2 regions of the Fulvimarina uroteuthidis genome follow, and region 2 is predicted to be linked to the other one. Evidence: predicted binding sites of a transcription regulator. Region 2 holds the regulator's gene; the other holds the start of a gene.

Region 1 (11,567 bases), on a different contig from region 2:
AACATCTTGGACTGGTAGCGGTTGCCGTAGTCGCACAGGATCGTCACGATCGTGTGCCCCGGTCCCATTTCCTTCGCGAGCCTGATCGCGCCGGCGATGTTGATGCCGGACGATCCGCCGAGGCAAAGCCCCTCCTCGGTCACGAGGTCGAAGACGATCTTCAAAGCTTCCGGGTCCCCGATCTGGTAGGCGAAGTCGGGCTCGAAGCCTTCGAGGTTCGCGGTCACCCGACCCTGGCCGATGCCTTCGGTGATCGAAGAGCCTTCCGACTTCATCTCGCCATGAGCGTAATAGTTGTAGAGCGCCGCGCCCATCGGGTCGGCGATCGCGATCTTGATGCGGCCCGAATGGCGCTTGAGGCCGAGCGCCGTGCCGGCCAGGGTGCCGCCGGTGCCGACCGCGCACACGAAGCCGTCGATCTCCCCGCCGGTGTCGTGCCAGATCTCCTCCGCCGTCGTCACCACATGGCCATCGCGGTTGGCGACATTGTCGAACTGGTTCGCCCAGATCGCGCCGGCTGAGTGGGATTTCGCAATGGTTTCAGCCAGTCGCCCCGAAAGCTTCACATAATTGTTCGGGTTCTTGTAGGGCACCGCCGGCACTTGGATCAGCTCGGCGCCCATCAACCGGAGAGCGTCCTTCTTCTCTTCGCTCTGGGTCTCCGGGATGACGATCACGGTCCTGTAGCCCAAGGCGTTGGCGACGAGCGAGAGGCCGATGCCGGTGTTTCCGGCCGTTCCCTCCACGATGATGCCGCCGGGCTCAAGCAGGCCTTTTTCCTCGGCGTCCCGGATGATGAACAGACCGGCCCGATCCTTCACCGATTGGCCCGGATTGAGAAATTCGGCCTTCCCGTAAATTTCGCACCCGGTTTCTTCCGATGCGCGATGAAGTCGGATGAGGGGCGTGTTGCCGATCGCATCGAGAACGGAATTGAAGCGTGACATGGGTCTCCGGGGCTTTCTGGATTGGCGGTCGGTGGATGAGGATGAACAAAGACTAGCGCATGGTGTTCCATGGGCGAGGCTCAAGCAAGTGACGACTGGCATAAGGTGCGGGACGCGATCGATCCATCGGATTGGGACGGGATCCGGTTCGCATCCAGGCACCCGGCCCCCTGTCAGGACTTTGAAGAATATGTGGAAATACGCATTTTGGGCGATGGGCGACAACTCGGATGATGGCTATTTTTACCTCAAAGTGCGGCAGACTTGCGCTTGTCTCGAAAAACCCACGCAGTTATAAGCCGGACGCTTGGCGTTGGAGGACCGTATGAGTGAAGCCCTTGAAGTCGTAACATCTTTGCCTGAGGATAGTTCGTTCATGGACGAGCGCCAGAGGGAGTATTTCAAGCAGAAGCTCAAGGCCTGGAAAGCCGATATTCTTCGCGAGTCGCGCGAGACGCTCGAGGCGCTCGCGAACGAGAGCCCGAACCAGGCTGATGCCGCCGATCGTGCATCCTCGGAGACCGATCGCTCGATCGAGCTGAGGGCGCGCGACAGGCAGCGCAAGCTGGTCGGCAAGATCGATGCGGCGCTGCAGAGGATCGAGGAAGGCACCTACGGCTATTGCGAGGAAACCGGCGAGCCGATCGCTCTCAAGCGTCTCGACGCCCGGCCGATCGCGACCCTGTCCCTCGAAGCCCAGGAACGCCATGAGCGCCGCGAGAAGATCTATCGCGACGACTGACCGCTGACGCTTCGGAAGCGCGGCGTCTCGAACGGTCCGCAACGGTCGGCCGTGCGCCTCGACGACCGCTCGCCTCGTCGGGAAGCCGAACAGGACCGCCTCCTGTCGTCATGCGCCTCGATAGGGGCGCTCGAGGCGGGACGTCTCATTTCGAATTCTCGACGGCATTCGACCTGCCCGCACGCCTTCGGGCGGCGCCGTCCGAACGAATGGCGCGCGAGTGCCCGTTTCGCCGACCGGTCATGACACAGGCTTCGCCCGTCCTCATCGCGATGCCTGTCTGATCTCGTCCCGGTCTGTCGGTCCTGTATCTGTCTGCCGCACCCCCGGCGTGCCGATCGCGCTTTCGATGACGAGATCGCCGCTTCCGCCGATCAGGAGGAGATGCTCGACATCGTCCCGCCGGATGAGGACAAGGCGGCGTCGATCCCCGATGCTCACCATTTCGACGACGGCAAGCCGCGGCGCCCGCGCCTTCGCGCCGATCATCAGCGAGGGCGAGCCGCTTGCCTTTCGGATGGTGAGAAGCGTGACGACCGCCAGTGCGCAGACGATCGTGGCGACGAAGAGAACCCATAGAATGGGCGCGAAGGTTTCCCCCACCATGGTCGCGAACCAGTTCGGCATCGGTGCAATTCTCCTTTCGAGGACGGGACGCGAGACGATCGGCCGGATGCGCGTGTTGCGCGAAAAGCTTGGTGCAAGCCTGACGGCGTTAACGCGCGACGGATGTGTCGATTTCCTCTATGGTCCCCGGCAGAATTGCAACATGGCCGTGGAATGCGAGCAGGAGCCGAAGCCGGATTCCGCCCGCCGCGCGGCTCTCCAGATCCAGAATGCCATGCCGCATGAACTGGACAGATACGGACGGAAACGATGGCCAACGCACTCGAAAAGCCGTTGATCGATCAAACGGAACGAGCGGGTAATGTGCGGCGTCTGCTTTTCTTCGGCGGCTGTCTGATCCTGGTTGCGGCAGGTCTTGCCCTTTTCGGAAACGACAATGGGCGCGTGGCGCTCCTGGTTCTGTTTTCCCTTCTCGCAGCCATTGGCATCGTCGCCCTGTTTGGTCTGGCGCTCGGTTTCCTCTCGCTCAGCGCCAAGACCGATGACGGGTCGGCGGCCCGCAGCTTTCTCGACGGCGCGCGCCAGGGCGCGGTCTTCGTCGATCGGAAGGGCGCCGTCGTCTATGCGAACCGATCCTATGGCCGGCTGATCGGCAAGGAAGAGGGGGCGAGCGTTCCGCCGCCCGTCCAGCTTCTCGCGCGCCATGCGGGCGCGGCGGAGGATGTCTACTGGCTGGCCAAGGCGGCGCGGGAGAAGAATGGCGGGCACCGTGAGTTTCGGCTCGATTCGCCCTTGTCCGGGGAGGACAGCCATGCGCGCTGGTACCGCGTGTCGGTTCGCCCCATCGAGGCGCGCACGGGCTCGCTGCAAGCTTGGCAGATCGCCGATATCACGGCGGACCGGCGCGAGGAGGAGGCCTCGTTCCGCACCCTTCAGGATGCGATCGACTATCTCGACAAGGCGCCCGTCGGCTTCTTCGCCTCGGACGCCGACCTCAATCTCACCTATCTTAATGCGACGCTCGCGACTTGGCTCGACACCGATCTCGGCGATTTCCAGCCCGGCCGGACGGCCCTGACCGAATTCCTTCCGAAAGCTGCCCGAACCGAGCTCGTCGCCCGGACGCGGCCGCTGGAGGAGGGCGCGATCCAGACCATCGAGCTCGACCTGACGACGGGCAAGGGGCGCATCCTGCCGGTCAAGATGATCGTCCAGAAGGCGCGCGAGCGCGATGGCAGCGCCGGGCTTCGCGCGATCATCCTCAGCGAAACCTCGCCCCAGCGCAGCCATGCGGAAGCTGCGGGCGCACGGCTCAATCGCTTCTTCAATGCGGCGCCGATGGCGATCGCGTCGCTCAACGACAAGTTCGAGAGCAGACGGTCCAATCCGGCCTTCGCGCGCCTGTTCGGCGAAAAGGCCTCGCGCGAGGCCGTCCCGTTCCTCACGCTCCTCAACGACGAGAGCGCCGAGAGAATGCGCGAGCGCCTTCAGGCCGCAAGCGAGGGCGAGGCCGAGATCGCGCCGGTGGACGTGACGATGCGGGGCGACAAGCCACGCTCGGCGCGCATCTATCTGAACGTCATTCCAGACCGCGATACCAGCGAAGACGAGACGATCATCCTCTACGCCGTCGACATCACCGACCAGCGCGCGCTGGAGGATCAGTTCGCCACGGCGCAGAAGATGCAGGCGGTCGGCAATCTGGCGGGCGGCATCGCCCACGACTTCAACAACGTCCTGACCGTGATCACCGCATCGGTCGACTTCCTGCTGATGAACCAGAAGCCCGGCGATCCGGCTTTCCAGGATCTTCTCCTGATCAAGCAGAGCGCGAACCGCGCCGCTTCGCTCGTGCGCCAGCTTCTCGCCTATTCGCGGCGCCAGACGATGCGTCCGAAGATGCTGAGCCTTACCGATGTCGTTGCCGATCTCGACCTTCTGCTGAAGCGGATCGCCGGCGACCGCACGAAGCTCGAGCGCCGCCACGCCCGCGACCTGTGGCCGGTAATGGCCGATATCGGCCAGTTCGAGCAGGTGATCACCAATCTGGTGGGCAATGCGCGCGATGCGATGCCGAACGGCGGCACGATCTCGATCGCGACGCGAAACGTCGATGCGGCCGAGGCGCCGACCTACGAACATCCGGAAATGCCGAAGATCGACTATGTCCTCGTCGAGGTCGCCGACACCGGAACGGGAATGCCCGCCGATGTCGCCGAACGGATCTTCGAGCCATTCTTCACGACCAAGGAGATCGGCAAGGGCACCGGCCTCGGCCTGTCCATGGTCTACGGCATCATCAAGCAGTCGAACGGCTTCATCTACGTCGATTCGACCGAAGGAAAGGGAACGGTGTTCCGGATCTTCCTGCCGCGCTACGTGCCCGATGTCGCCGTCACGATGCCGGACCAGACGAAGCCCACCGGAACGCCGGAAAAGATCGATCTGTCGGGCACCGCGACCATTCTTCTCGTGGAAGACGAGGACTATGTCCGCGCCGGAAGCGTTCGCGCCCTGAAGCTCAAGGGGTACGACGTCCACGAGGCCGATTCCGGCCTCGATGCGCTCGACGTTCTCGAAGCGCTGGACGGCAAGATCGACCTCGTGGTTTCCGACGTCGTCATGCCCGAGATGGACGGTCCGACGCTGCTTCGCGAAATGCGCAAGATCAGACCGGACATGAAATTCGTCTTCGTGTCGGGCTATGCCGAGGAAGCGTTCGCGAAGAACCTCCCGGTCGGTGAGAAGTTCGGGTTCCTGTCGAAGCCGTTCTCCCAGAAGGAACTGGCGATGACCGTCAAGCAGATGCTCGAAAGCAAGGACTGAAACCTGCGGCAGACCGACCGGCAGGGGCGAGGGCCGAGCTCGGCGGCAAAACCGCGGCGGCGAGGGGCTTCAGGATCGATTCCTGACCGGTTCGCCCCTCGCGTCCGGAACATGCGTGGCGGGCGGCCTGGCCCGCCCTGATCGAGTTGGCCGCCGCTCGTCGCCCCTCAGCCGCGGTCGGGCCGGTCGCGGTTCGACGAGCGTCAAGCAAGAGAACAAAATGGAAACAAAAACCTTGACCGGAACAAAGCATGTACATAGATAGGGTCTGTCGTCAGCGTTGCGCCCGTGGCGCCCAATGCATTAAGGAGCGGTTGTATGGCCCAGAATGCCCTCAGGCTCGTCGAGGAAAACTCCGTGGATAAGACCAAGGCGCTGGACGCCGCGCTCTCTCAGATCGAACGTGCCTTCGGCAAGGGTTCGATCATGAAACTCGGGCAGAACAATCAGAGCATCGAGATCGACACGGTGTCGACCGGCTCGCTGGGGCTCGATATCGCGCTTGGGATCGGCGGCTTGCCGAAGGGGCGCGTCGTCGAGATCTACGGCCCGGAAAGCTCGGGCAAGACCACGCTCGCACTTCACACGATCGCGGAAGCCCAGAAGAAGGGCGGTATCTGCGCATTCGTCGACGCGGAGCATGCGCTCGATCCGATCTATGCCCGCAAGCTGGGCGTCGACCTGGAAAACCTTTTGGTCTCGCAGCCGGATACCGGCGAGCAGGCGCTCGAGATCGTCGATACGCTGGTGCGTTCGGGCGCGATCGATGTTCTCGTCGTCGATTCGGTGGCGGCCTTGACGCCGCGTGCCGAAATCGAGGGCGAGATGGGCGATTCGCTGCCCGGCCTGCAGGCGCGCCTGATGAGCCAGGCATTGCGCAAGCTCACCGGTTCGATTTCGCGTTCGAAGTGCATGGTCATCTTCATCAACCAGATCCGGATGAAGATCGGCGTCATGTTCGGCTCGCCCGAGACGACGACCGGCGGCAACGCCCTCAAGTTCTATGCCTCCGTACGTCTCGACATCCGCCGCATCGGTTCGATCAAGGATCGCGACGAGGTGACGGGCAACCAGACCAAGGTGAAGGTCGTCAAGAACAAGCTCGCCCCGCCGTTCAAGCAGGTCGAGTTCGACATCATGTATGGCGAGGGCGTCTCGAAGATGGGCGAACTCGTCGATCTCGGCGTCAAGGCCGGCATCGTCGAGAAGTCGGGCGCATGGTTTTCCTACAACAGCCAGCGACTGGGCCAGGGCCGCGAGAACGCCAAGCAGTACCTGCGCGACAATCCGGCCGCGGCCGAGGAAATCGAGCTGGCCATTCGCCAGAACGCCGGAATTCTGGCCGAGAAGCTTCTGGAAGACGACACGCCGGGCGAGGGCGACGACGCGTGAGCCTGATGTTTCGCATGCCGTGCTCCGCGTCTTCGATTTACAGCGGCGAGCGGTGTTTGTAGAACGGCGTCGAAACGGGCGGGCCGGCATGCAGTGTGCCCGGCCGCCCGATAGGCTGATTCTCCAAAGGTTGCGACGATGAGTGGCGTCAACGAAATCCGGTCCGCGTTTCTGGACTACTTCGCGAAGAACGGGCACGAGAAAGTGCCGTCCTCGCCTCTCGTGCCGCGTAACGATCCGACGCTGATGTTCGTGAATGCCGGCATGGTGCAGTTCAAGAACGTCTTCACGGGCGAGGAAAAGCGGCCCTACGCCACCGCCGCGACGTCGCAGAAATGCGTGCGGGCGGGCGGCAAGCACAACGATCTCGACAATGTCGGCTACACGGCCCGGCACCACACCTTCTTCGAGATGCTCGGAAACTTCTCCTTCGGCGATTACTTCAAGGACCGGGCCATCGAACTGGCGTGGAACCTGATCACCAAGGAGTTCGGCCTGCCCGCAGAAAAGCTTCTCGTCACCGTCTATGCGGACGATGACGAGGCCGCGGGCCTGTGGCGCAAGATTGCCGGCCTGTCCGACGACCGGATCATCCGGATCGGCACGTCCGACAATTTCTGGACGATGGGCGAGACCGGTCCGTGCGGTCCGTGCTCGGAAATCTTCTTCGACCATGGCGACCATATTCCCGGCGGCCCTCCCGGCAGTCCGGACGAGGACGGCGACCGGTTCATCGAGATCTGGAACCTCGTCTTCATGCAGTACGAGCAGGTTTCGGCGGACGAACGCCTGAACCTGCCGCGTCCGTCCATCGACACGGGAATGGGGCTCGAACGGATCGCGGCGGTGCTGCAGGGCGTTCACGACAATTACGACATCGATCTCTTCAGGACCCTCATCGCGTCCATCGAGCAGGCGATCGGTTCGCGCGCGGAAGGCAGGCAGACGGCCAGCCACCGCGTCATCGCCGATCATCTTCGCTCGACCGCGTTCCTGATCGCCGACGGGGTCCTGCCGTCGAACGAGGGGCGCGGCTACGTCCTGCGGCGCATCATGCGCCGCGCCATGCGCCATGCCCGACTTCTGGGCGCGAACGAACCCGTGCTCTACAAGGTGCTGCCGGCCCTTGTCGCCGAGATGGGGCGGGCCTACCCCGAACTCGTTCGCGGCGAAGCCCTGATTTCAGAAACCCTGAAGTTGGAGGAGAAACGCTTTCTCCTGACTCTCGATCGCGGTCTGTCGCTGCTCGACGATGCGACACAAGGAATGGACGCAGGGGCGAAACTGTCCGGCGAGACCGCCTTCAAGCTCTACGACACCTACGGTTTCCCGCTCGACCTTACCCAGGACGCCCTGCGCCAGCGCGGGATTGCCGTCGATCTCGACGCGTTCAATACGGCGATGGAGCGCCAGAAGACCGAGGCCCGCAAGAGCTGGACCGGCTCGGGCGAAGCTGCGACGGAGAAGGTCTGGTTCCCGATCCGCGAGCGGGTGGGAGCGACGGAGTTTCTCGGCTACGACACGCATGAGGCAAGCGCATCCGTCGTCGCCCTCGTGCGCGATGGCGCGGAGGTCAAGTCGGCCGCGGCAGGCGACGAGGTTGCGATCATCGTCAATCAGACGCCGTTCTACGGCGAGTCCGGCGGACAGCTGGGCGACACCGGCACCATGTCGAACGGCGAGGTGGAGATCGAGGTCGTCGATACGCAGAAGCTGGCCGACGGATTGTTCGTGCATCGCGCCAAGGTGTCGTCCGGAACGATCGCCGTCGGCAACTCGCTCGATCTGAAAGTCGAGCACCGTCGGCGGGCGAAGATCCGCTCGAACCATTCGGCGACCCACCTCCTCCACGAGGGCCTGCGCGAAGTCCTGGGATCGCACGTCGCCCAGAAGGGATCGCTGGTCGCGCCCGAACGGCTGCGCTTCGACTTCTCGCACCCCAAGCCGATGGAGCGGTCGGAGATCGACGCGGTCGAGCGTCTGGCGAACGGCATCATCCGCCAGAATGCCCCCGTCTCAACGCGTCTCATGGCGGTGGACGATGCGATCGCGTCGGGCGCGATGGCGCTGTTCGGCGAGAAATACGGCGACGAGGTTCGTGTCGTCTCGATGGGAACGGCCGAGGAAGGCGAAAAAGCGGGCAAGGCCTACTCCGTCGAACTGTGCGGCGGCACCCATGTCACCGCGACCGGGGAGATCGGCCTCGTGCATGTCGTCGGCGAAAGCGCCGTCGGCTCGGGCGTGCGCCGCATCGAGGCGCTGACGGGAGAAGCGGCACGCGATTATCTTCGCGAGCAGGATGCGCGGGTCAAGAAGATGGCGGCGCTGCTGAAGGCGTCGCCGGAGGATGCGCTGGCCCGGCTGGAGGCCGTGGTGGAAGAGCGCCGGCGCTTCGAGCGGGAGCTCGGCGAGGCGCGCAAGCGTCTTGCGCTCGCGGGCGATCCCGCCGACGGCGGCGGCGCTGCGCCCACGGCAAGAACGGTGGGCGGCGTGTCGTTTCTCGGGCGCGTCCTCGACGGGGTGTCGGGCCGCGATCTGAAGGGTCTGGTGGACGAGGCGAAGAAGAACGTCGAATCCGGTGTGGTGGCCTTCGCGAGCGTTGCCGACGGCAAGGCTTCGGTCGTCGTCGGCGTCACCGGCGATCTGACCGACCGCTTCGACGCCGTCGCGCTCGTCCGTGCCGCCAGCATCGCCATCGGCGGCAAGGGCGGCGGTGGCAGGCCCGACATGGCGCAGGCAGGCGGACCGGACGCCGACAAGGCGAACGATGCGATCGCGGCCGTGGAAGCCGAACTGGCGCAGGCGGACGCCGCCTGAGGGGACGGGCTTCGAAGGGCACGCCTTCGCGAGCGGACCTACGACGACGGACAAGGAAAGGGCGGAGCACCCGAAGCGCTCCGCCCTTTTCTCGTCGAACGGCGTTTGCGAGATCGATCCGGATCAGTTCCGTGTCGGCAGGGCGGTCACGTCTTCCGGAGTGAGATTGATGACGATCTGGTCGTTGGTGAAACTGAAATCGGCGATCGGGACGATCACGTCGTCACGGTCGGGATAGGTGCTGGAATCGTCATCCTCGAAGTCGACTTCGAGATGGGTCGGTGTCTGGTCGTCCGAGCCGAGAACTTCTGAGACTTCGCCCACTTCCGTTCCCGAAGCATCGTAGACGTTTCTGTCGTCCACATCGTCGACGGCGAGATTGAACGGGGCGACCATGACGCTGTCGTTCACCTCGACATACTGCTCGCTCTGAGCGAGGGCCGTGCCGCCGAAGAGGAGGGCTGCTGCGATGGCGGTTCCGGTGCGTTTCAACATGCGGGACATCTCCTGTCGTTTCGTTGTCGCAGTGCAAACACGCAGGGCGGGACATCGTTGCTGGGAGAAGTTCCCGTCTGACGGGCATTCTCGATGGATGCGGCAAGCGAAAGAGGCCGGATCGATCATCGATCCGGCCTCTTTCGATGTCTGGGGCGGCGTTGCGCCAGAAGCGTCGCGATCAGGCTTTCGCCATCGCCTTCTGGAGACCTTCGTCGACCTTGTCGAGGAACCCGGTCGTCGAAAGCCAGGGCTGATCGGGACCGATGAGGAGCGCGAGATCCTTGGTCATGAAGCCGCGTTCGACGGTGCTGATGCAGACCTCTTCCATCGTATCGGCGAAGGTCTTCAGATCGTCGTTGCCGTCGAGCTTGGCGCGGTGGGCAAGACCGCGGCTCCAGGCGAAGATCGAGGCGATCGAATTGGTCGAGGTCTGTTCGCCCTTCTGGTGCTGACGATAGTGACGCGTCACCGTACCGTGGGCGGCCTCGGCCTCCACCGTCTGTCCGTCCGGGGTCATCAGGACCGAGGTCATCAGGCCGAGCGAGCCGAAGCCCTGGGCGACCGTATCGGACTGGACGTCGCCGTCATAGTTCTTGCACGCCCACACGTAGCCGCCCGACCATTTCAGGTTCGAGGCGACCATGTCGTCGATCAGGCGGTGTTCGTAGGTGATCTTCTTCGCCTTGAACTGGTCCTTGAACTCGGCCTGGTAGATCTCCTCGAAGATGTCCTTGAAGCGCCCGTCATAGACTTTCATGATGGTGTTCTTGGTCGACAGATAGACCGGATAGCCGCGCTGCAGGCCGTAGTTCAGCGACGCGCGGGCGAAATCCTTGATCGATTCGTCGAGATTGTACATCGCCACCGCGATCCCGGCGCTGGGCGCGTCGTAGACCTCGTGCTCGATCGTCTCGCCGTCCTCGCCGACGAACTTGATCGTCAGTTTGCCCTTGCCGGGAAAGCGGAAATCCGTCGCGCGGTACTGGTCGCCGAAGGCGTGGCGGCCGACGATGACCGGCTTGGTCCAACCGGGAACGAGCCGCGGCACGTTCTTGCAGATGATCGGCTCGCGGAAGATCACGCCGCCCAGAATGTTGCGGATGGTGCCGTTTGGCGAACGCCACATCTTCTTCAGGCCGAATTCCTCGACGCGGCCTTCGTCCGGGGTGATCGTGGCGCATTTGACGCCGACCCCATGGCGCTTGATGGCGTTCGCCGCATCGACCGTGACCTGATCGTCCGTCGCATCGCGATGCTCGACGCCCAGATCGTAATATTCGAGATCGATGTCCAGATAGGGATGAACCAGCTTTTCCTTGATGAATTGCCAGATGATCCGGGTCATCTCGTCGCCGTCGAGTTCGACCACTGGATTCTCGACTTTGATTTTCGCCATCGGTGCCTTCCTTCGCAAAAACAGTACGGCGGCCGCAGGCCGCCGGGGCAAGACGACGCGGTTGACCCGCGCCGGACTACTCTGAGCGCCCTATACCACCCACCTGTGCGGACGCAAAGCAGCGCCGGCCTTGGGATAGACGCGAGACGTATGAAAAATCCAATTCTCCATCGAACCGCCCGGCGCGCGGTCTTCGTCAAGGCGCCGTGCGGTCTCGTCGAAGGGCTGCGGCTCGGCGGCACCTGCCGATTTCTCGGAATCCCCTACGCGCAAGCCCCGGTCGGCGAACGGCGGTTCGCCGCACCGGCGCGCAAGCCGCCCTTCGCCTCGACGTTCCGGGCGCTGAAGTTCGGTCCCTCGGCGCCGCAGCGCGAGGCGCTTC
Region 2 (11,567 bases):
CTCGATGATCGCCGTGACCGCCTCGGGGGTCGAACGCTCGCGGTCGGTGTCCTCGATGCGCAGCAGCATCCGCCCGCCCTTGGCGCGCGCGTAGAGCCAGTTGAACAGGGCGGTGCGGGCGCCGCCAATGTGCAGAAAGCCGGTTGGCGAGGGCGCAAAACGGGTAACGACGCCGTCCGTCATGGATGCTCCATTCATCGAGAGGTGCAATTTACACGGAAGATCGTTCCGCTTTGTCGAAGGCGTGTGTAGCATAGCGGACGGTGGTGACAAGAAACGGACCCTTGCCGCGTGCGTGATCCGCAGACCCTGCCCGAGACGGGCCGCTCCGCCGGGCCGATCCGGTTCGTGCGCGATCGCATGGGCGGGGCGGCGGCGTTTCTCGCGCGGTTCGCCCGCCGCCCCCCGGTCGTCGGTTTTTCGGGGATCGGAACCTGGCTCGCCGCCGAATGGCGCACCGAGCGTGCCTACCGAACGGACTTCCATATGGTCGCGATCGCGATGGCGGCCGGAGCGACCGCCGTCCATGGCCTCGGCGCCTCCCGGGGCGTGCTGGCGCTGACCGCGCTTTTGCTCGGGCTTCTCATGGCGATCCGGCACCTGTCGGGCAGAATGGGCGGCACGGCGGCGATGCGTGTCCTGGCGGGCCTCCTGGCCGGCATGGCACTCTCCCACGCCGAAATCTGGAGAACCGGCACGACGGTGTTTTCCGGCGAGGCGACCGTCTTCGTCGTGGGACGGATCGCCAGTCACGAGATCGACGAAAAGGGCCGCTCGCGCTATCTCGTCGACATCGAGAAGACCTTGCGCCCCGCGCTTTCGCGGCCGCCGCAGCGCGCCCGCATCGTGGTTCGCGCCGGGCACGCGATCATGGCGCCCGGCGATCGCTACGAGGGGCTCGTCCGGTTGCGTCCCCCTGCCGGGCCGGCCTTTCCCGGCGCGTACGATTTCGCGTTCGCCCCCTATTTCGACGGTCTCGGCGCCTACGGTTTCGCACTCGGCTCGCCGCGGCCAAACACCGGTCAGGATATGGCCGAAGCGCGGCAAGGCCTTATCGACCGGGCCCGGACGGGCATCGCCGGGTTGCGCGGCGCGATGACCGACCGCATTCGCACGATGATTCCAGGCCAGCCGGGCGCCGTCGCCGCCGCCCTCGTCACCGGGCAGCGTGAGGGAATCGACGAAGCCACGACGGAAGCCCTGCGCGCCACGGGGCTTGCCCACATTCTGGCGATTTCCGGGCTCCACGTCGCGCTCGTCGCCGGCTTTGCCATGATGTCGATCCGCCGGGGGCTGGCCCTGTTCGGTCCCCTCGCCCTCGTCTGGCCGATCAAGAAATGGGCGGCCGTCGGCGCGATCCTCGTCGCATCCTTCTATTTCGTCGTGTCGGGATCGAGCGTTGCGACCGAGCGGGCCTATCTCATGCTTCTCGTCATGCTGCTCGCGGTTCTCGCCGACCGTCCGGCCATCACGATGCGCAACGTCTCGATCGCCGCCATCGTCATCCTCGCGCTCAGTCCGCACGCCGTGCTGACCGCCAGCTTCCAGATGAGCTTCGCCGCGACCATCGGGCTCGTCGGCGTTTTCGGCGCCTACACGCGCCACAAGCACATGCGGTGGCGCACCCGCGGGCGCACCGAGCCGCCCTCGGGCGGCATCGCCCGGTCGGTTCTGATCTACATTGCCGGAACGGCGGCCACCGCACTGATCGCCGGGCTCGCGACGGCCCCTTATTCGATCTACCATTTTCAGCGTTTCGCCCCGTTCGGCCTCGTCGCGAACGTCGCCGTCATGCCTCTGTTCGCGCTTCTCATCATGCCGATGGCGCTGATCGGCGTGGTGTTGATGCCCTTCGGCCTCGATTCCCCGGCGCTTGCCGTCATGGGGTTCGGGCTCGACGTTCTGATAGGGGTCGCGGTCCGCCTCAGCCAATGGCTGCCGGACCAGCCGACCGGCATCGTCTCGCCGCTGGCGCTCATCGCCATGACGCTCGCGCTTCTCGTCTTCTGCGTCCCGGTCGGACGGCTGCGATGGGGAGCGGTTCCGATCGCCGGGCTGGGCTTTGCGTTCGCCGCAATACCGTTGGAACGGCCCGATGTCCTGATCTTCGAGGACGGCAAGACGTTCGCGGTCCTCGAAGACGGGGACATTCTTTATTCCGCAAAGCGGCCCAACGGCTTCGTCGCGGATCAATGGGACCGCGCCTTTCTTGCCGGCGGTGTGGAACGGGGCAGCCTGCAAGGCCTGGACGACTGCGCGTCGCAGCTCTGTCGCTTTTCGACCGGCAGCGGCATCGAGATCGCCTATACCACCGACTACCGGCTTCTCGGCCAAGCGTGCGACGCGGCGGACATCGCCATCGTCGCGCGGGCCGCACGCCAGACGCGCTGCCGGTCGGGCGCCCATCTCGTGACCTTCAGGACCCTGAGACGCACCGGTTCGCTCGCCATCCGCCGCGACCGCGCCTCCGGCGACATCCTGATCGAGCGTTCGATCCCGGAAGACCCGGCGCCGTGGAACCGGCACCGCCTTGCTGCCTGGCCGGAATATTGGAAGAATCCGGCGCCGAGGGACCCGCCCCTTGCGCCTAGGCCGGACGCGCCGGACGCGGGCGCGCATGCGGCGCCGCCGATCCGCGACGCGTCGTCCGGCGGCAAAGGCCCCGTCCCGACGCTGCCGGCGGCGGCAACGACATCTTCCGTTGCGCAGCGATCGGACGCGTTGGACGCGAACCCGCCCTTGGCGCCGTCCGGCACGCCGGATCGCGACAGGTCAACGTCCTCCACCGGCCCGGCCGCGGCCGAAACGGGCGGGCGGTCGATCCCTCAGTAACGGCGGATGAGGCCCACCAGCTTGCCCTGGACCTGAACCCGGTCCGACCCGAAGATCCGCGTCTCGTAGGCGGGATTGGCCGCTTCGAGCGCGATCGTATCGCCCTTCTTGCGAAACCGCTTGAGGGTCGCCTCTTCCTCGTCCACCAGCGCGACGACGATCTCGCCCTGGTTCGCCGTATCGCCGCGCCGGATGACGACCGTGTCGCCGTCGAGGATGCCGGCCTCGATCATCGAGTCGCCCTTGACCTCTAGCGCGTAATGCTCGCCGCCCCGCAACATGTCGGGCGGAACGGAAATCGAATGGGTGTTGTGCTGGATTGCGGAAATCGGCACGCCGGCGGCGATCCGGCCCATCACCGGGATCGAGATATTGGCGCCGGGCGCACGGCCGCCTCCCGCCTCGTCCGGCCGGGTGCGAGCCCCCTTGGAGCCTTCGATCACGCTCGGCTTGAACCCGCGCGGCGGCGGGGTCTGGGCCTCGGTCCGGCGCATCGCCTCGGGCAGCTTCAACACTTCGAGCGCGCGTGCGCGGTTGGGGAGGCGGCGGATGAACCCGCGCTCCTCCAGCGCCGTGATCAGGCGATGAATGCCCGATTTCGACTTGAGGTCCAACGCGTCCTTCATCTCGTCGAACGAGGGCGGCACCCCGGTCTCGGTCAAACGCCGATCGATAAAGGACAGAAGTTCGTGCTGCTTGCGCGTCAGCATACGGATCGGAGCCTCCAAAACAAAACCTGAACAACGGTATCTGTTCTTATTGTGTTCTGCAAGTGGAAGGAGCGAACGAATCGGGAAACATCCCTGTCCCCTTCGAGTCGGCAACGCCCCGGGGCACCTCGCCCGGGTTGCGGACCTGCGGCAAAATCTTCGTAAAGGCGGATATTCGTGTCCAGCGTCCCTATCTGGAAGGAAACGCGACCTCAATCCGACAGGAGACGAAGCATGATCCAGACCGCCTCGACCCGCTCGCGCACGCGCCGCCTTTCCGCCCTCGGTTCCCTTCTCGCCTCCGGCGTGCTCCTGGCCTCTCCGGCGCTTGCGCAGGAAAGCTTTTCGATCGACGGCAGCGAGGGCACCGCACTGACCGCGACCCCGCTGGCCGACTTCGAAGAACCCTGGGCCATGACGTTCCTGCCGGACGGATCGATGCTGGTGACGGAAAAGGCCGGCACGCTGCAGCACGTCTCGCCGGACGGCACCAAGACCGCCGTCGAGGGCATGTTCGACGTCGCCTATGGGGGGCAGGGCGGCTTCGGAGACGTGGTGGTCAGCCCCGACTTCGAGCAGTCGAACGCCATCTACCTCTCTTATGCCGAAAGCCTCGACGACGGGGCGACGTTCGGTGCCGCTGTCGCACGGGCCGTGCTCGACACCTCCGGAGGCACGCCGAAGCTGACGGACGTCACCAAGATCTGGGAGCAGGAGCCACACGTTCCCGGCAACGGGCACTATTCGCACCGCATCGCGTTCGGGCCGGAAGGGTCCGATCAGGAAGGCTTCATGTTCATCACCTCGGGCGATCGCCAGAAGCAGACGCCCGCCCAGGACATGGACAAGAACCTCGGCAAGATCGTCCGTCTCAACCTCGACGGCTCGGTCCCCGCAGACAACCCGTTTCAGGACCAGGGCGACCTTGCCAAGCAGTTCTGGACGGTCGGCAACCGCAATCTGCTGGGCATCGCCTTCGACGGCGAGAACCGATTGTGGGAAACCGAGATGGGGCCGCGCGGCGGCGACGAGTTGAACCTCGTCACGCCCGGATCAAACTATGGCTGGCCGGAAGCCTCGAACGGCGTCAACTATTCCGGCGTTTCGATCCCCGATCACGACCCGTCGGAAGACGGCTTCGCCGCTCCCAAGGTCTCCTGGGTGCCATCGATTTCGCCGGCCGGGTTGATCATCTATGACGGCGAGACCTTCGCCGACTGGCAGGGCGACGCGTTTCTCGGCGCGCTCTCGGGCCGTGCGCTGGTCCATGTCGACATCGAGGGCGAGTCCGCCAGCGAAGCGGAGCGCTTCTCGTGGGACAAGCGCGTTCGCGAGGTCGAACAGGGCCCGGACGGCGCGATCTGGGTGCTCGAGGACGGCAATGGCGGCCGGTTGATCAAGCTGACGCCGGCAGACGAAGCGAGCTGACGCGGGCTCGAACGACAGGGCCTCGCCGGCTGCAAGCGCCGGGGAGGTCGACCATGACCCCGCCGGTGCCTTTTTAAAAGGGCTCGCACGCGCCCGTACCGCTGCCCCGTCCGTATGGCATGGGGTCGGGGGCGCCGGACCGCCGCCGTCCGTCCCCGCGATCCGGTCTTCGAGGCCGGCGGATGGAGCCGGTCGTTCCGGTCCTTTTGCGACACGATTTGCGCCGATCCGGAAGCGGCGACGAAGGCACTGCGAGCGAACCTTCGAGCATCGGCGTTTGGTCGGACGCGGGATGCGCCCGCTATCCGTTGGCGTTCGAACATCGGGCTTTCCGACAATCGATCCCGATTTTCGGGCCGCTGTTCTAGGGACGCACGAACGCCGCACGGTCCCGTTCGCAGGCCTCGCGCACATGGCATCGGGGATAATGATCGTTGACGAAGCCCATGGACTGCATGAAGGCATAGCATGTCGTGGGTCCGACGAAGCGGAAGCCGGCCTTGCGAAGCGCCGCCGACAGCCGCCGGGAGGCGGGCGTGACGGGGTTGGCGCGTATCCATTCGGGCGTCACCTGGTCTGGCCGTTCGGTGGCCGCAGGCTCGTGCGCCCACAGGAACGAGGCCAGCGAGCCCTCCGCCTCGATCACCGCCGCCGTCGCCTTGGCATTGCCGATCACGGCTTCGATCTTGCCGCGATGGCGGATGATCCGGGCATCGGCGACAAGCCGGTCCACATCGCTTTCGCCCATCGCCGCGACCCGTTCGATCTCGAACCCGTGAAAGACCTCGCGAAACGCGTCGCGCTTCCTCAGGATCGTGATCCAGGACAGGCCGGCCTGAAAGCCTTCGAGGCAAAGCTTCTCGAAAAGCCGCCGGTCGCATCCCACGGGGCGCCCCCACTCCTTGTCGTGATATTGCCGGTAGAGCGGATCCTGCCCCGCCCACCGGCAGCGGCAAAGCCCATCCTCCGCGCCTTCGAGCAGGCCTGTGTCCGCGTGGTCGTCCATGACCCGAAGGATAGGCGACCGCCTCGCAAAGGCCAGCGCGAAAGCGCGCCGCGACACCCGGCGCATCGGCCGCCGGAACCGGCATGTCGATTTTTTTCCCGACAAAGGGTTTCCAATCCTGCGCCGAACCGATATATCGACCCTGCCCGACAACGGGCCATTGGGGAATAGGTTAACGGTAGACCCACGGACTCTGACTCCGTTAGTCCTGGTTCGAATCCAGGTTCCCCAGCCAGCACTCTCCAAATCATTGTAATCTTTTTCTCTCTTGATTGAGAATCCGTCAGCTTATCGTTCTCGCACTTGGGCCAAACCTGTAGTCCAGAGGTGATGGCCATTGTCGTCCGTCCGGGCTCTCGGACGAAGGAACCCGGTCGGTGGCTCGGCGGCATGACATTCCCACTCTCGAACGGCGTGGGCACACGTTTTGTTGGCGTGCTCGCGTGCCCGTGCGCTTCAGGCGCATGCCTCGGCAGGCGCGCTTGTCCTTCTCCCTGCGGTTGTCCGATCATCGCAAGGCGATCTACATGGCGCAGCGTCTGAACACGCTCCTTGCCGACCTGACCGTGAGACCGACTGCCGCCATGACGACGAAGGATCAGCTCGAACAGATCTTCCGCGCCGAGATCGAGCGCATGAACACCTATCTCGAGGACATCGCATTCGCCGCGCGGCGCGCAGGGACAACGGACGATGTCCGCGAGATGGAGGCCGATCTCGAGGTCGGTTGGGCGTACCGTCAGGGAGGCCGCCAGCATGCGGGTTCTAATTTCGCTCAGACGGTGAGTGTCGAGATAGGAGGCGAGCGAGCGCTTCACGTCGATGACGAGGGCGGAACGATAGCGCCGGTTCACGGTGACGAGGTCCGGCGTATAGGTCGACTTCGCCTTCGCGTCGGCATCGAAGGACAATCCGACGAGCGCCCCCGATCTGTTATGCGCAACCGCTTCAAGGGCGGCCGCCGTTACCGGAAGCCGGACGCTGCTGCCGAGGACGACGAGATCGGGGTTCGCCGCTCCGATCGCGATCATCGCGTCCTCAAGCAGCTTGCCCTCATGGAACGAGACCGAGCGGATGAGGGCCGCGACCGCGATGTAGCGACCGAGGATCGCGTCCGGGCTCGGTACGGCGGCAGCGACCTGAGCGACTGCCTTCTCGACGAACGGCTCAAGGTCGGCTGCGATGGCGTCGGGATCGAGGCGGCAGGGATAGGAGCGCGGCAGGTCCGCAGGTGCCGACGCCCTGTTCGAACGGTGTGAACCGGATGCGATATCCTCAGATGCGACGGTATCCTTGCGATCGGGGGGCGTCCCAACGCACGGACTGATCGAGACAGGGTTCGACTTCGCTGGTGTCGGCAGGGACGTCGAGAGCGCGGACGTTCTCCGTACACCGTGCGGAAGATGTTTGCGGCGGCCGACGCCGCGAGGCGCGGAGCGTGGATGGGTTCATGGGGGATATCCCTTCGATGAGGGACGACCGACGCCATGCATCCCGCCCAGACCAACATTCGAACGGCGGACCGTTCCGAAAGCGGATAGGACAGTATGTACGTCACGCCCGATCGTGCGGTGAGATCTCGCAGGTCGCGAGCCCTACCGTCAGCGAACGGTGCTGGTCGTCTCAGTGAAATGTGGAAAGGCGAACTAGACGAAGCACGCCGGAAAAGGCGGTCTCCGTCGAACAGCCGTTCGGGCCGATCGGATCGATCAGGCGAACGAAACGGCGCAAGCGCGCGCGATTCGGAAGAGACCGATGTGCGTGTTCGTTAAAACTTTCAACGAAGGGACGAAGCGGATATGGCTCGTCATAGCCTGGGACCTCTCACTTAGGTTCTGGGTCAGGCCCTCGTCCGGTGCTGTAACACCGACGGGGGCCGTTTGCTTCAAGGGCGGCGGATGACCCGTTGGTCCGCTGCCTGCCTGATGACCTGCCGCCCTCAACCACCGATCGCAAGGCGTCGATACGAGCAAACTTGCTAACGTGGTTAACGCCGGGCTCGCTTGCGACGGCGCAGTTTCCCGCTCGACCCGTCGACCATCCGCAGGCTATGCAGTCTTCCCACTCAGGTAGCAGTTGTCGAAGCGGACATGGAGTGCGTCGGACATGCTCGTATTCTCGATCGTCATGGCGTTCTCCTCTCGGTGTCGAGAGGGGGCCAATTCTTCGCTTCGTCAGGGGGTCAGTTTCTCAGTTCGCCCGACATCGTGCCCTCTCGGCCCCTTGGCCTGGCTTTACTCCGCCACACTGGCCTGGATTTGCTCCGTCGTTGAGACTGCTACTGCGGTCCGGGACTGAACATCTGGGCCCGTTTCACCAGCAGCAGAAGCCGCCGTCGACGAGAAGATCGACGCCTGTGCAATAGGACGCGGCGTCGGACAGGAGGAAGATCGCGGGTCCGACCATCTCGTCGACGCTTGCCATGCGCTGCATGGGAGTCTGGCTCTCGAACTCTTTGGTCTGGTGCACCATTTCGGGCCGCGTGTTCATTGGCGTCGCGGTGTAGCCCGGGCTGATGGAATTCACGCGGATGCCGCGATCGACCCATTCCATGGCCATCGACTTCGACATATGGATGACGCCGGCCTTGGAGGCGTTGTAGTGGACCTGGTTGAGGCCCCGGTTGACGATTACGCCGGACATGGACGCGATGTTGACGATCGAACCGCCCTTGCCGTGGGCGAGCATGGCGCGCGCTTCGGCGCGGCAGGACAGCCAGACCCCCTTCATGTTGATGTCCATGAGGGTCTGATACTGCGCCTCGTCCATTTCCTCGCAAGGCGCCGCATTGGCGATTCCGGCGGCGTTGACGGCAAGACGCAGCGACCCGAGTTCGGCTTCCGCGCGCTGCACGGCATCGCTCAGCGCCGTCTGCGACGTGACGTCCGCTGCGATCTCGACCGATCTGCGGCCGGTTCCGGCAATGAAGTTCGCCGTCTCGGCAAGGCCACCATCCGTGCGCCGGTCGATCAGCGCCACGTCGGCGCCGCTCTGGGCAAGGCCCATGGCGATGCGCTGGCCAATGCCGCTGCCGGCTCCAGTGACGAGGGCGACGCGACCCGAGAGATCGAAGAGGGCCGGGGCATTCAAGGTGATTTCGGGCATGGGAAGGGTCCGGTGTTGTCGGTAATCGATGACGAGATGGGGTGGAGATCCGTATGGCCGAGGATCAGGACATGATCAGCCCGCCATCTACGTTGATCGCCTGTCCGGTGATGTAATCGGCGTCTTCGCTGGCGAGAAAGGCGATCAGGGCCGCGACGTCCTTGCCCTTGCCGGCGCGCTTCATCGGAATGTTCCGCACCCAGCTCGCCATAAGTTCGCCGGGAGCGTAGTCACCGAGCATCTCGCCCCAGACGCGGTCGTTATAGTCCCACATATCCGTCTCGATGATGCCGGGGCAGACGGCGTTCACCGTGATGCGGTCTTCCGCCACTTCCTTGGCGAGGCTCTGCGTCAGGCCCATCACCCCGAATTTCGAGGCCGCATAGTGCGGCGTGTAGATGAAGCCCTCGCGCGCCTGCCCGGAGGCGATGTTGACGAGGCGCCCGCCGCGCCCGGCCTTGCGCATCCAGCCAATCGCCTCGCGGCAGCACAGGAACGTGCCCTTCGTGTTGACCGCCATGGTGGCATCCCACTCGCGTTCGCCGAGATCTTCGACCTTGGCGATCGTGATGATCCCGGCGTTCTGGACCGAAATGTCCGGCGGACCGAACTCCCGCTCGGTCTTCTCGTAGAGCGCGGTGACCGACTGCGCGTCGGCGACGTCGCAGACGACCCCGATGGCGGCCGCGCCGGTCTCTCGAAGCGACGCCGCGGCGTCCTCGACCTGCGCCTCGATCGAGGCGATCACGAGATTGGCCCCTTCGCTCGCGAAACGATGGGCGATCGCAAACCCGATCCCCTTATTGCCACCGGTCACGACGACGGTTCGTCCTTCGAAGCGCTTCATTGGGCTCTCCTTTCCCATCAGGCGGTCGCAAGTTCCATGACCGAAACGTCGTTGGCTGCCTCGCGGTCAAGGATTCCCGCCTGCCGGCCCGCCGCCATGACCATGATCCGGTTCGATACGCCCAGAACCTCCTCGAGATCGGAGCTGACGACGATGACCGCGACACCCTCCGCAGCCAGGGCGACGATGATCTCGTAGATCGAGGAACGTGCGCCCACATCGATGCCGCGGGTGGGCTCGTCGAGGACGACCACCTTCGGATTTCGCGCGAGCCATTTCGCGATGACGACCTTCTGCTGGTTCCCGCCCGACAACTCGCTGGCGTTCTGGCCGCCGCGTCCCTTCACGCCGAACTTCTCGATGTTCTCCTCGGCGAAGCGATTGATGCGCCCGCGCGTGACGAACCCGTTGCGGATCAAGCTCGACAGGTTTGCGTAGCCGATGTTCTCGGCGATGGAATGACCGGTGATGAGCCCCTGCTGTTTACGGTCCTCTGGAACGAGGACGATGCCATTGCGGATCGCGGTGCGCGGGTCCTTGGGAGTGATGTCGCGGCCGTTCAGAAGCACCTGTCCGGCCGCAATCGGATCGGCGCCCGCGATGGCGCGCACGAGTTCGGTCCTGCCGGCACCGACGAGACCTGCAATGCCCAGGATCTCTCCCTTGCGCACCTTGAAATTGATGCCCTCGAAATGGCCGAGGCCCGATTTGAGATTCCTGATCTCGAGGACGGTCTCCTCCCCTGGCACCGGCAAAGCCGGGAACATCCGCTCCAGACTGCGCCCGACCATGGCCTCCACGATCGAGCGAACCGGCACGTCCGCCCGGTCGAATTCCTGCACCTTGTCGCCGTCTCGCATGACGACGATGCGATCGGTGATCCGGCGGATCTCCTCCAGCCGGTGCGAGATGTAGATGATCCCGACGCCCTGCTCGCGCAGGCGCGTGATCTGTTCGAACAGTTTCAGGGTCTCTTCGCCGCCAAGCGCTGCGGTCGGTTCATCGAGGATCAGGAGTTTGGCATTGAGAGTCAGCGCCTTCGCGATCTCGATGAGCTGTTGGTTGGCCGTGGAAAGCCCTGCGACGAGGCGGTTCGGCGAGACATCGAGACCAAGGCGCGCAAGCCCTTTGGCGGCCTCGTCCGCCATTGTCCGGCGATCGATGCGACCGCCCTTCTTCGGGTATCGGCCGAGAAAGATGTTCTCGGCGATGGAGAGGTGTGGCAGGAGCAGAAGCTCCTGGTGGATCATGCCGACACCCGCGTCTATGGCCTCTCGCGGCGCGCTCGGCGCGTAGGTCTTGCCCTGCCAAGTCATGACACCCGCGGACGGGCGGACCGTGCCGGAAATGACGTTGGAGAGGGTCGACTTTCCCGCGCCGTTCTCACCCAGCAGCGCCACGACCTCTCCGGCGTGAATATCGAGATCGATACCGTGGAGAACCTCGATCGGTCCGTAGGATTTGCGAATGCCGCGAAGCGTCAGAATGGGCGTTGCATTGGTGGTCATGGCCGATGCTTCCTCCTCCCTTTGGACGGTTCCGGGGCCCGCAATGCGGGCTCCGGAACCGATATCTGAAGAAATCAGGGATGATTCTCGACGTATTCCTGGGCATTCTCGGGCGTCGTCAGGAAGCCCGG

The links. The regulator LexA, encoded in region 2, represses DNA repair genes until DNA is damaged. The targets are predictions, from matches to a motif close to TGTTCNNNNTGTGTTCNG.
Region 1: recA (recombinase RecA) is a predicted target of LexA. The motif match lies at 5,294-5,311, and genes of this name have one in related genera.

The regions. Positions count from the first base shown of each region.
Region 1 is NZ_JAXLPB010000003.1:294,375-305,941, forward strand. Features, by position in the region: gene U0C82_RS11110 (cysteine synthase A) at 1-947, opposite strand, end outside; gene dksA (RNA polymerase-binding protein DksA) at 1,273-1,689, shown strand; gene U0C82_RS11120 (flagellar biosynthetic protein FliO) at 1,954-2,316, opposite strand; gene U0C82_RS11125 (hypothetical protein) at 2,294-2,593, shown strand; gene cckA (cell cycle histidine kinase CckA) at 2,620-5,082, shown strand; gene recA (recombinase RecA) at 5,401-6,474, shown strand; gene alaS (alanine--tRNA ligase) at 6,613-9,291, shown strand; gene U0C82_RS11145 (PRC-barrel domain-containing protein) at 9,415-9,786, opposite strand; gene U0C82_RS11150 (NADP-dependent isocitrate dehydrogenase) at 9,968-11,185, opposite strand; gene U0C82_RS11155 (carboxylesterase/lipase family protein) at 11,336-11,567, shown strand, end outside.
Region 2 is NZ_JAXLPB010000002.1:261,567-273,133, reverse strand. Features, by position in the region: gene gltX (glutamate--tRNA ligase) at 1-183, opposite strand, end outside; gene U0C82_RS06275 (ComEC/Rec2 family competence protein) at 292-2,832, shown strand; gene lexA (transcriptional repressor LexA) at 2,826-3,542, opposite strand; gene U0C82_RS06265 (PQQ-dependent sugar dehydrogenase) at 3,777-4,970, shown strand; gene U0C82_RS06260 (DNA-3-methyladenine glycosylase I) at 5,335-5,976, opposite strand; tRNA gene U0C82_RS06255 (tRNA-Gln) at 6,138-6,211, shown strand; gene U0C82_RS06250 (DUF6538 domain-containing protein) at 6,354-7,235, shown strand; gene U0C82_RS06245 (SDR family oxidoreductase) at 8,290-9,081, opposite strand; gene U0C82_RS06240 (SDR family NAD(P)-dependent oxidoreductase) at 9,146-9,928, opposite strand; gene U0C82_RS06235 (sugar ABC transporter ATP-binding protein) at 9,946-11,436, opposite strand; gene U0C82_RS06230 (substrate-binding domain-containing protein) at 11,511-11,567, opposite strand, start outside.